One region of the Brachybacterium sp. GCM10030268 genome, then DNA from elsewhere that is predicted to be linked to it. Evidence: predicted binding sites of a transcription regulator. Region 1 holds the regulator's gene; the other holds the start of a gene.
The links. Region 1 encodes LexA, which represses DNA repair genes until DNA is damaged. Its sites were predicted from a motif close to TCGAACANNTGTTCGA; they were not measured.
Positions count from the first base shown of each region.

Region 1 (4,116 bases):
CAACGGTCAGCTCGGTGCGCGAGGGCGATCGGGACCCCCTCATCGAGCGCGCGGCCGAGCCGGAGCTGGCACAGCGGGCCGGGGATGCGGTCGCCGCCGCGCACGCCGACGGGATCGGACGGCTGGCCGTCATCACGGCCGAGGGGCGGACGGCTGCCATGCTGAAGGATCTGAGTTCGCGCCCGGACCTGCCCAGCGTGGGCGGCGGGTCTGCGGGTGTCGACGACGAGGTCGCCGTGATGACCGCTCAGGAGGCCAAGGGCCTGGAGTTCGACGGCGTGATCATTGTCGAGCCGGCCGAGCTGGTCGAGGACCACGGCGCCGGGGGTCTCTACGTCGCGATGACGCGGACCACGCAGCATCTCGGCATCGTCCACGCCCGGGACCTGCCGCCCGGCATCGAGCCGGCCTGAGAAGGGGATCGGCGGCCGTGGCTTCCCCTCCACGACCGCCGATCAGGTGTGCACTGCGTGAGTGCACGAGGGATATCCTATGCACAGCCGGCCGCGGTCCTGAACCACGTCCACATAATCCGTCGATCCGAGGGCTCCTGGAGAGGCGCCGGATCGGGCTCGAGCCGACACTCGCGCCGGTCGGTCCGCACCTGCCGCGGGTCAGTCCGAGCTTGCCGGGCTCGCTGCGCCCCGGGCCGTGCCGCCGCCCTCGGCCCGCAGCCGGGCGATCGCCGCATCGAAGTCGTCGAGCGAGTCGAAGTCCTGGTAGACGCTCGCGAACCGGAGGTAGGCCACCAGGTCGAGTTCCTGGAGAGGCTGCAGGATCGACAGACCCACCTGGTGAGCCTCGACCTCTGCCTGGCCGCTGGCGCGGATGTCCTCCTCGACCCGCTGGGCGAGCATCGCCAGCTCGTCATCGGAGACCGGCCGGCCCTGGCAGGCTTTGCGGACGCCTGAGATCACCTTCGCGCGGCTGAACGGCTCGCTCACACCGGAGCGCTTCTGCACCGACAGCGATGCGGTCTCCGAGGTGGAGAAGCGCCGGGAGCAGTTCGGGCACTGTCGTCGGCGCCGGATGGTCGCGCCATCGTCCGACGTGCGGGAGTCCACGACCCGGGAATCGGGATGGCGGCAGAACGGGCAGTGCATCCACTCAGGATACCGCCGCGTCCCGGACGTCAGGCCGGCACCCGGAGTGTCAGTGGGCCGCGCCCTCGGCGGCCGGCAGCTCGATCTGCTGGCCGGCGGTGATGCGCCCGGTGGACAGATGGTTGAGGTTGCGCGCCTCGGTCACGAACTCGTGCGGGCTCATCCCCTCCGGAGCGTACTGCTCGGCGTACCCCCACAGGGTGTCCCCGGCCTCGACGGTCACCGTGACCTGCTGCTCGTCCTCGGAGTCGGCGAGCGCGAACGGGACGTCGAAGGCGAGCAGCGCAGCGGCGGCCACCAGCAGGCCGAGCACGAAGGCGATCATCATCAGCACGAGGCGCCCGCGGCGACTGACCTCGAGTCGAACGTTCGCTCGACCGACGCCCTCGCCCGGCTCGGTGCGGCGCTGCGGGAAGGGGAGAACAGCGGCTGTTTCCGTACGCATGTCCGAACTCCTGTTCGATCGAATGTGTGTGCGACTGTAGCCCCATCGCCGCGCGACACGCAAGGGAAACCTCGAACAGGTGTTTGGCATCCGGTGCGTGCCGCCCTACGCTGGGTGACAGGACAACGGAACCGCGAGGGTCCGACAGACGAAGCCAGGAGGCCTGCCCGATGATGTCGAGCATCCCCACCCCCAGTCAGCCGACCAGGGCACGGGGCGACGCGCTGGCCGACGCCGCGACCGCCGGGCTCACCCGGCGCCAGCGCCTGGTGCTGGAGACCATCAATGCCGCGATCGCCGCGCGCGGGTACCCGCCGAGCATGCGGGAGATCGGTGACGCGGTCGGCCTGACCTCATCCTCGTCGGTCTCCCATCAGCTGCAGGCCCTCGAGCGCAAGGGGTTCCTGCGCCGCGACCCCAAGCGTCCGCGCGCGATGGAGGTGTTCCTGCCCGAGGACGACGGGGCCCCCGAGCCGCCGCCGGTTCCGGAGGTCTCCGCGAACTCCGTCTCGGTCCCCCTGGTCGGCCGGATCGCCGCAGGCGTCCCCATCACCGCCGAGGAGCAGATCGAGGACGTCTTCACCCTGCCCTCGCGCCTGGTGGGCGATGGGGAGCTCTTCCTGCTGCAGGTCGTGGGCGACTCGATGATCGATGCCGCCATCTGCGACGGGGACTGGGTGGTCGTGCGCAGCCAGCAGGAGGCGCAGAAGGGCGAGATCGTCGCGGCGATGATCGACGGCGAGGCCACCGTCAAGACGTTCGCCCGCCGTGACGACCACGTCTGGTTGATGCCGCACAATCCGTCCTTCGCCCCGATCCTCGGGGACCACGCCGAGATCCTGGGCAAGGTCGTGGCGGTGCTGCGCGCCGTCTGATGCCGCTCAGGACGTGCTCCGCCCGTGGCGCCGCGTCGAGGCCCGTCGCCCCGGTTCTGCCGCTCAGTTCTCCACGGCGGTCAGCTCTCCGCCGCTCAGCTCTCGGCGAGACGGCGCAGCGCGCCGAGCGCGACCTCCGGGTCTGAGGTCGGCCACAGCGGTGGCATGGACTCCCGCAGGAATCCTCCGTACCGGGCCGTCGCCAGTCGCGGATCCAGCACGGCGACCATCCCGCGGTCCTCGTGCGACCGGATCAGGCGCCCGGCGCCCTGAGCCATCAGCAGCGCGGCGTGCTGGGCGGAGACCGACATGAACCCGTTGCCCCCGCGCTGACCGATCCGCTCCTGGCGGGCCGAGGTCAGCGGCTCATCGGGGCGCGGGAAGGGGATCCGGTCGATGGTGACCAGACGCAGCGAGCGGCCCGAGACGTCCACGCCCTGCCAGAGGGTGAGCGTTCCGAACAGGCTCGCGTCCTCGTCGTCTCGGAAGATCCGCACCAGGTTGGCCATCGAGTCCTCGCCCTGGACCCCGATCGTCAGATCGAGGCGGGCCCGCACGTGCTCCGCGGCGAGCTCGGCCCCACGCCGGGAGGAGAACAGGCACAGCGCTCCCCCGCGCGAAGCCTCGACCAGATCGGTGAGATGGTCGAGCATCGCGGGCGACGGCCCCTCGCGCCCGGGCTGGGGAAGGTGGCGCGCGGTGTAGAGGATGCCCTGGCGGCGGTACGCGAACGGGCTCCCGACGTCCAGCCCGGCCCACGCGCTCGAGTTCTCCAGCGACGGGACGGCGTCCGGCTCCATCCGGTCCGCTCGCGCAAGGCCCACCTCTCCGGCAGCGGGTTCGAACCGGCCGCCGAGGGCGAGCGTGGCCGAGGTGAGAACGGCAGTGCGGCTCTCCAGGATCGCGCCTCGCATGGCCGCGGCCACGCTGAGCGGCGCGACCTGGATGCTGGAGCGCCCGGTCGCCGGGGAGTGCGAGACCGAGACCACGTCGTCCTCCCCCGGGGACGTCAGTCGTTCACAGACGTCGATGATCTCCTGGAGGTTCGCCCTCACGGCCTTGCGGGACCCCGCCGCGCCGACGGTGCCGTCCTCGCCGGCGTCCTTGGCGTCGGAGTGCGCGGTACGGGCCTCGATACGCAACTGCTGGATCGCGTCGGCGAGCCGGTCCGGCAGGTCCCCGATCACTCGGCCGTCCGGCGCGAGTTCGAGCGCTTCACGCAGTTCCTCGGAGGCGTCGTCGAGCGCCGTGGCGGCCACACCCAGCCCGCGCAGGTCCCGCACCGTGCCGCGCAGCATCCCGGGGCTGAGCACCTCGGTGACGGCACCCGTCACGCGCCCGGAGAGGTCATGCGCCTCGTCGAAGACGACGACGTCGTGCTCGGGGATGATGCCGTGGTTGTCGAAGGCATCGATCGCCAGCAGCGCGTGGTTGGTCACGATGATGTCGACCTCGCGGGCCAGCTCCCGGCTGCGCTCGGCGAAGCACGAATCCACCATCGGGCACGTCCCGCCCAGACACTGGGAGCCGGTGACGGAGACCTGGCGCCAGGCGCGGTCGGAGACGGGATCGGCGAGGGAGTCGCGGTCTCCGCTGTCGGTCTCCTCCGCCCACTCGCGCAGTCGCCGCACCTGGTCCCCCAGGCGTTCGCTGCCGCTGCGGGCGGGGTCCGTCGAGGCCTCCGCGAACAGGG
Region 1 is NZ_JBHTCW010000001.1:262,788-266,903, forward strand. It holds gene ACFQRD_RS01185 (HelD family protein) at 1-413, shown strand, start outside; gene nrdR (transcriptional regulator NrdR) at 615-1,103, opposite strand; gene ACFQRD_RS01195 (LysM peptidoglycan-binding domain-containing protein) at 1,153-1,548, opposite strand; gene lexA (transcriptional repressor LexA) at 1,722-2,423, shown strand; gene ACFQRD_RS01205 (ATP-dependent DNA helicase) at 2,519-4,116, opposite strand, start outside.

Region 2 (4,116 bases), on a different contig from region 1:
AGCAACCTGCTGCGCCCCTCCGGCGGCCAGAAGGCCGTGGTGGGAGCGGCGGCAGCGTCGAGCAGTACCGGCACGTCCGCGGCTGCCGATGGTGAGGCCGCCGACGAGGCGGCGGACGACGGGACGGCCGACGCGGGGGCGGGCATTGACAGCTCGGGCTCGGCGACAGGCGCCGACGCCGACACTGAGGCCGAGGCCGACGAGCCCCAGGCGGCGACTCCGGAGGAATCCGCTGAGGAGGCCGACGCGCCTTCGGACGTCCTCGCGGAGGAGAACCAGGTCGTGATCACCGCCAAGGGTCTGGATGACCGTCCCAGCTCGGGGCAGCTGCGGTACACCTCGGCGGAGGGCACCGGCGTCCAGGATGACTCGACGCTCTCTCGTGCCCAGCGTCGCCGACAGGCACGACGAGCCAAGAAGGCTCCCGCCGGCGAGCGCGCCGTCAGTGATACGCCGCAGGACAAGCCGGAAGGCGCTCCCACGGGAGCCGGGCAGAACCGGTCCCAGCGCCGCAGTCGCCGCCGGCGCTGATCAGGCTCGCCCGAAGGGCTGTTCGGCTCGTCGGGCGAGACCGCTGCCGTGTCGCGGTGACGTTCGGCTGTTCAGCCGATCTCCAGAACCGTGACGCGCCATCCTGAGTGCCGCAGCTCCCATCGCATCGCGAGGAATCGCGCGCGGTCCGGTTCGCGCAGGACGCAGCTCGCCTCGACGGTCTGCTCGTTGACCACGCAGGTGCGCACGCCGGTGACCAGGAGTCGCTGCGGCGGAGCGTAGCCCGTAGCTGCCCGCAGCCGGCGCGTCAGGGCCGCACGGCGGGACAGCAGCTTCGCGACCTCCGGGGTCACGATCCGGGCCAGTGCGTTCTCCGGGCGCATGTCGCGCACGATCTCCACGGCCCGGCGGGCCACGGGCTCCACCATCCGTTCGACCACGCGGGGATCGTCGGCGGGCAGGGTCTCGGAGGCGTCGCCCGCGCGGGCGGCGCGCTGGTCGGTGGTCGTCATGGCTGCTCCTGGATGGGAATGGTCGAGGGCACGGTGAGCTCCTGCCCGGGTTCGAGATGGTCGGGATCGGTTCCGACCTCGCCCCGGTTGGCCTCATACAGCAGTGGCCACGCGGCGGCGATGTCGGCGGGGTCGTCGGGCGCCGTGCCGAGCAGATCGTCCGTGATGCTCCAGAGGTTGTCTCCGGGGCGCACGATCACGGTCCCCTCGGTCCGGGGTGACGAACCGGTCGCGTCCGGTCCGCTGTCGGGTGCGTTGCCAGCACCGGGGCTCGCACCCGGCTCCTCCGTCGGCTCCGGGTCCGAAGCTCCGTCCGCGGGCCGGGAGTTCTGCCCCTCCGGATCCGTGTGGCCACTGGCGGCGGGACCGTCGCCCCACCCCAGCCCAGGCAGGGTCCCCTCGTCCTCCTCGCTCGAGGCGGGAGCCGCTGCCTCCGGGTCCGGATCGGATTCGGAGGGAGCGGAGGGCGTCAGCTCGGAGGACATCGCGAAGGACGGCGACGCCGCACCGGAGGACTGCGCATCGGGGCTGGCGGCCGTGGCAGGCACGAGCGCCAGCCCGGTGGCCGTCGTCGCCACGGCCGCACTGACGGCCACGCGGCGTGCCATCCGGGGTGCCAGCAGGCGCAGAGCGGCCAGCAGTGCAGCGCCGACCCGGGTGGCCGGCCCCGCGATGAGTACGGTCGAGGCGAGTGCCCACACCAGGGTCAGGTACAGGCAGAGCAACGCGCCTGATCCGGCGGCAGCCACGAGGACCCACGCGATCAGTCCTTCCTCGCCGTGGCCCGTCAGCGCCGCGGGCAGCAGGCTGGATGCTGTCGTCGCCATCGCAATCGTCCCTGCGGCCGCCAGTACGGTGCTCAGCAGCGACGACGCAGGCCGTGTGCTGCGCGGCGCGTCCGCGTCCTCGTCGACCCCCATGGAGTCCCCCCGTCGTGATGCGACACGTCCTCTGCAGTCCATGTCGTTTGATGCAGTTTGGTGTCATTCACGGTGCTATAGAGCAAACTAGCGTGCCGTGGCCCACAGCACAACGTCTGTTCAACGGTTGTGCAGAATCGTGATGGGGGAGGAACGGTGTCGGAGGCGGCCGCGTCTACAGTGGCGTCATGCGATTCGAGCGGATCTTCGACGATCTCGAGGGGCGCTTCGCGCACCACGAGCGGGAAGAGATGCGAGCGGTCTCCGAAGATCTGGCCCGTGCCGAGCGCGCACAGCTGACGCTCGCCGATCGGCTGCGCGGTGCCGGGGAGCACTCGATCACCCTGCATCTCGGCCAGAGCCTTCGGCTGTCCGGGGTGGTCGAGGACGTCGGTCAGGAGTGGCTCTCGCTGCGGGAGGAGGGCAGCGGACAGCGAGCCGTCGTCCCTCTGGGAGCCATCGCGCTGGTGCAGGGGTTATCCACGCGCGCCCGGCCGCCGGAGGAGTCTCTGCGCTCGCCGCTGGGACTGGGGTCGGTGCTGCGCGCGATCGCGCGGGACCGGAGCACCGTGAGACTGGAGACTGCGGCGGGGAGCATCACGGCGCGGATCGCCGCCGTGGGTGCGGACACCGTCGATGTGAATTCCCTGCCCACCGGAGAATCCGGCACCGTGCCCGGATCGACCCGGATCACCGTGGCTACCTCGGCCCTGCTCGCTGTCATCCCGCGGTGAGCGCGGAACCGGGCACCGGAGCCTGGAAGCAGCTGGGGCGGGGGCAGATGGGTCTGGGCGCGGGTCGATCGAGAGCAGCGAGTCAGAGGCGTTCGTCCGACGTCCGCCGCTCCTGTTCACGCTCCTGCTCGAGGGCGTGGGCGGTCGCGGCGTAGCTGCGCTCGATGTAGGACTCGATCTCCGAGACCTCCACCCTCCACTGTCCGCGCCCTCCGACCTTGATGGCCCTCAGCTCGCCGGACCGGACCAGGGAATATGCCTGTGAGGCAGAGATCGAGAGCATCTCGGCGACATCGGACAACGGTACGAAACGAGGTGCCATCGTCCCTCCTTCCGATCGGATCCACCTTGGCAGACCTGCATATTCTCGCACCCTCGGCGCCTGTGGCGATCAGGCGGTGTGGACAACGTCGCCGCAGGTGCCTCGCGGAGGGAGTTGTCCACATTCCACGGCGAACACGGCCGGGGGAGCGCCGAGGGGTTGTAGCCTCGCCGGCAGAGCCGGGCCATACGGGTCGCGGCCAGGGGGCAGGAGGATGCCGTGGGGGCCACCGCACCGATGATGAGGCTGCGCCGGCCGCGCTGGAAGGACCCGCGCCTGATCGTCGGGATCGTCCTCGTGCTGGCCAGCGTACTGATGGGCGCCCTACTGGTCTCCCGTCTGGCCGAGACCACACCGGTCCTCGTCGCGCGCTCTGCCATCGTCCCCGGGGACGAGATCACACCGGATGACCTCACGACCGTCGACATGCGGCTCGGCGACCACACTGATCATTACGTCGGCAGCCTCGAGGCGATCCCTGACGGTGCGGTGGCGACCCGCACGATCGAGGGCGGCGAACTCCTTCCCACGTCCGCCGTGGGACAGGCAGGTGATGTCCCGCTGCGCCCGGTCGTGATCCCCGTGGACGAGACCGTTGCCGAATCCGTGAGACCGGGCGCCACGGTCGAGCTGTGGCACACCGGTCCGGGAGACGAGAGCGGCGGCACCGGGACGGCGGAGCTGCTGGTCTCCGACGCTGTGGTCCGGAGCATCGACGAGGGAAGCTCCTTGGGAATGAGGTCGATGGCTGTGGAGGTGCTGGTGCCCCGCGACAGCCTGGCCGGGGTTCTCGAGGTTCTCTCGCAGGAGGAGCGGCTCGACGTGATCGGCGTGCCCGGCGCCTACGGAGTCGACCCGTGATCGACGTCGTGCTCTGCGCCTCCGGCCGGGACGAGGTGCGCATAGTCCACGACCTGGCCCATGACCGGAGCCGGACGGCCCGCGTGGTGCGCCGCTGCGCCGACCTCGCCGAAACGCTGGCCGTGGTCGCCGCGGGGATCGGTGATGTCGTGCTGATCGATGTCTCCGTGCGCGGGCTCGGGCGTGACTCGATCGCTGCGATGCTCCGGGACGCCGCCGTCGTGGGTCTGCGTTCGCAGGACACCGCGGAACGCACCAGTCTGGGTCTGCGGCAC
Region 2 is NZ_JBHTCW010000010.1:94,592-98,707, reverse strand. It holds gene secA (preprotein translocase subunit SecA) at 1-531, shown strand, start outside; gene ACFQRD_RS13615 (Rv3235 family protein) at 603-1,004, opposite strand; gene ACFQRD_RS13610 (LysM peptidoglycan-binding domain-containing protein) at 1,001-1,831, opposite strand; gene ACFQRD_RS13605 (hypothetical protein) at 2,113-2,658, shown strand; gene ACFQRD_RS13600 (helix-turn-helix domain-containing protein) at 2,741-2,980, opposite strand; gene ACFQRD_RS13595 (SAF domain-containing protein) at 3,200-3,841, shown strand; gene ACFQRD_RS13590 (CpaE family protein) at 3,838-4,116, shown strand, end outside.
Region 2: a site for LexA is predicted at 2,033-2,048, ahead of ACFQRD_RS13610 (LysM peptidoglycan-binding domain-containing protein). Genes of this name have one in related genera too.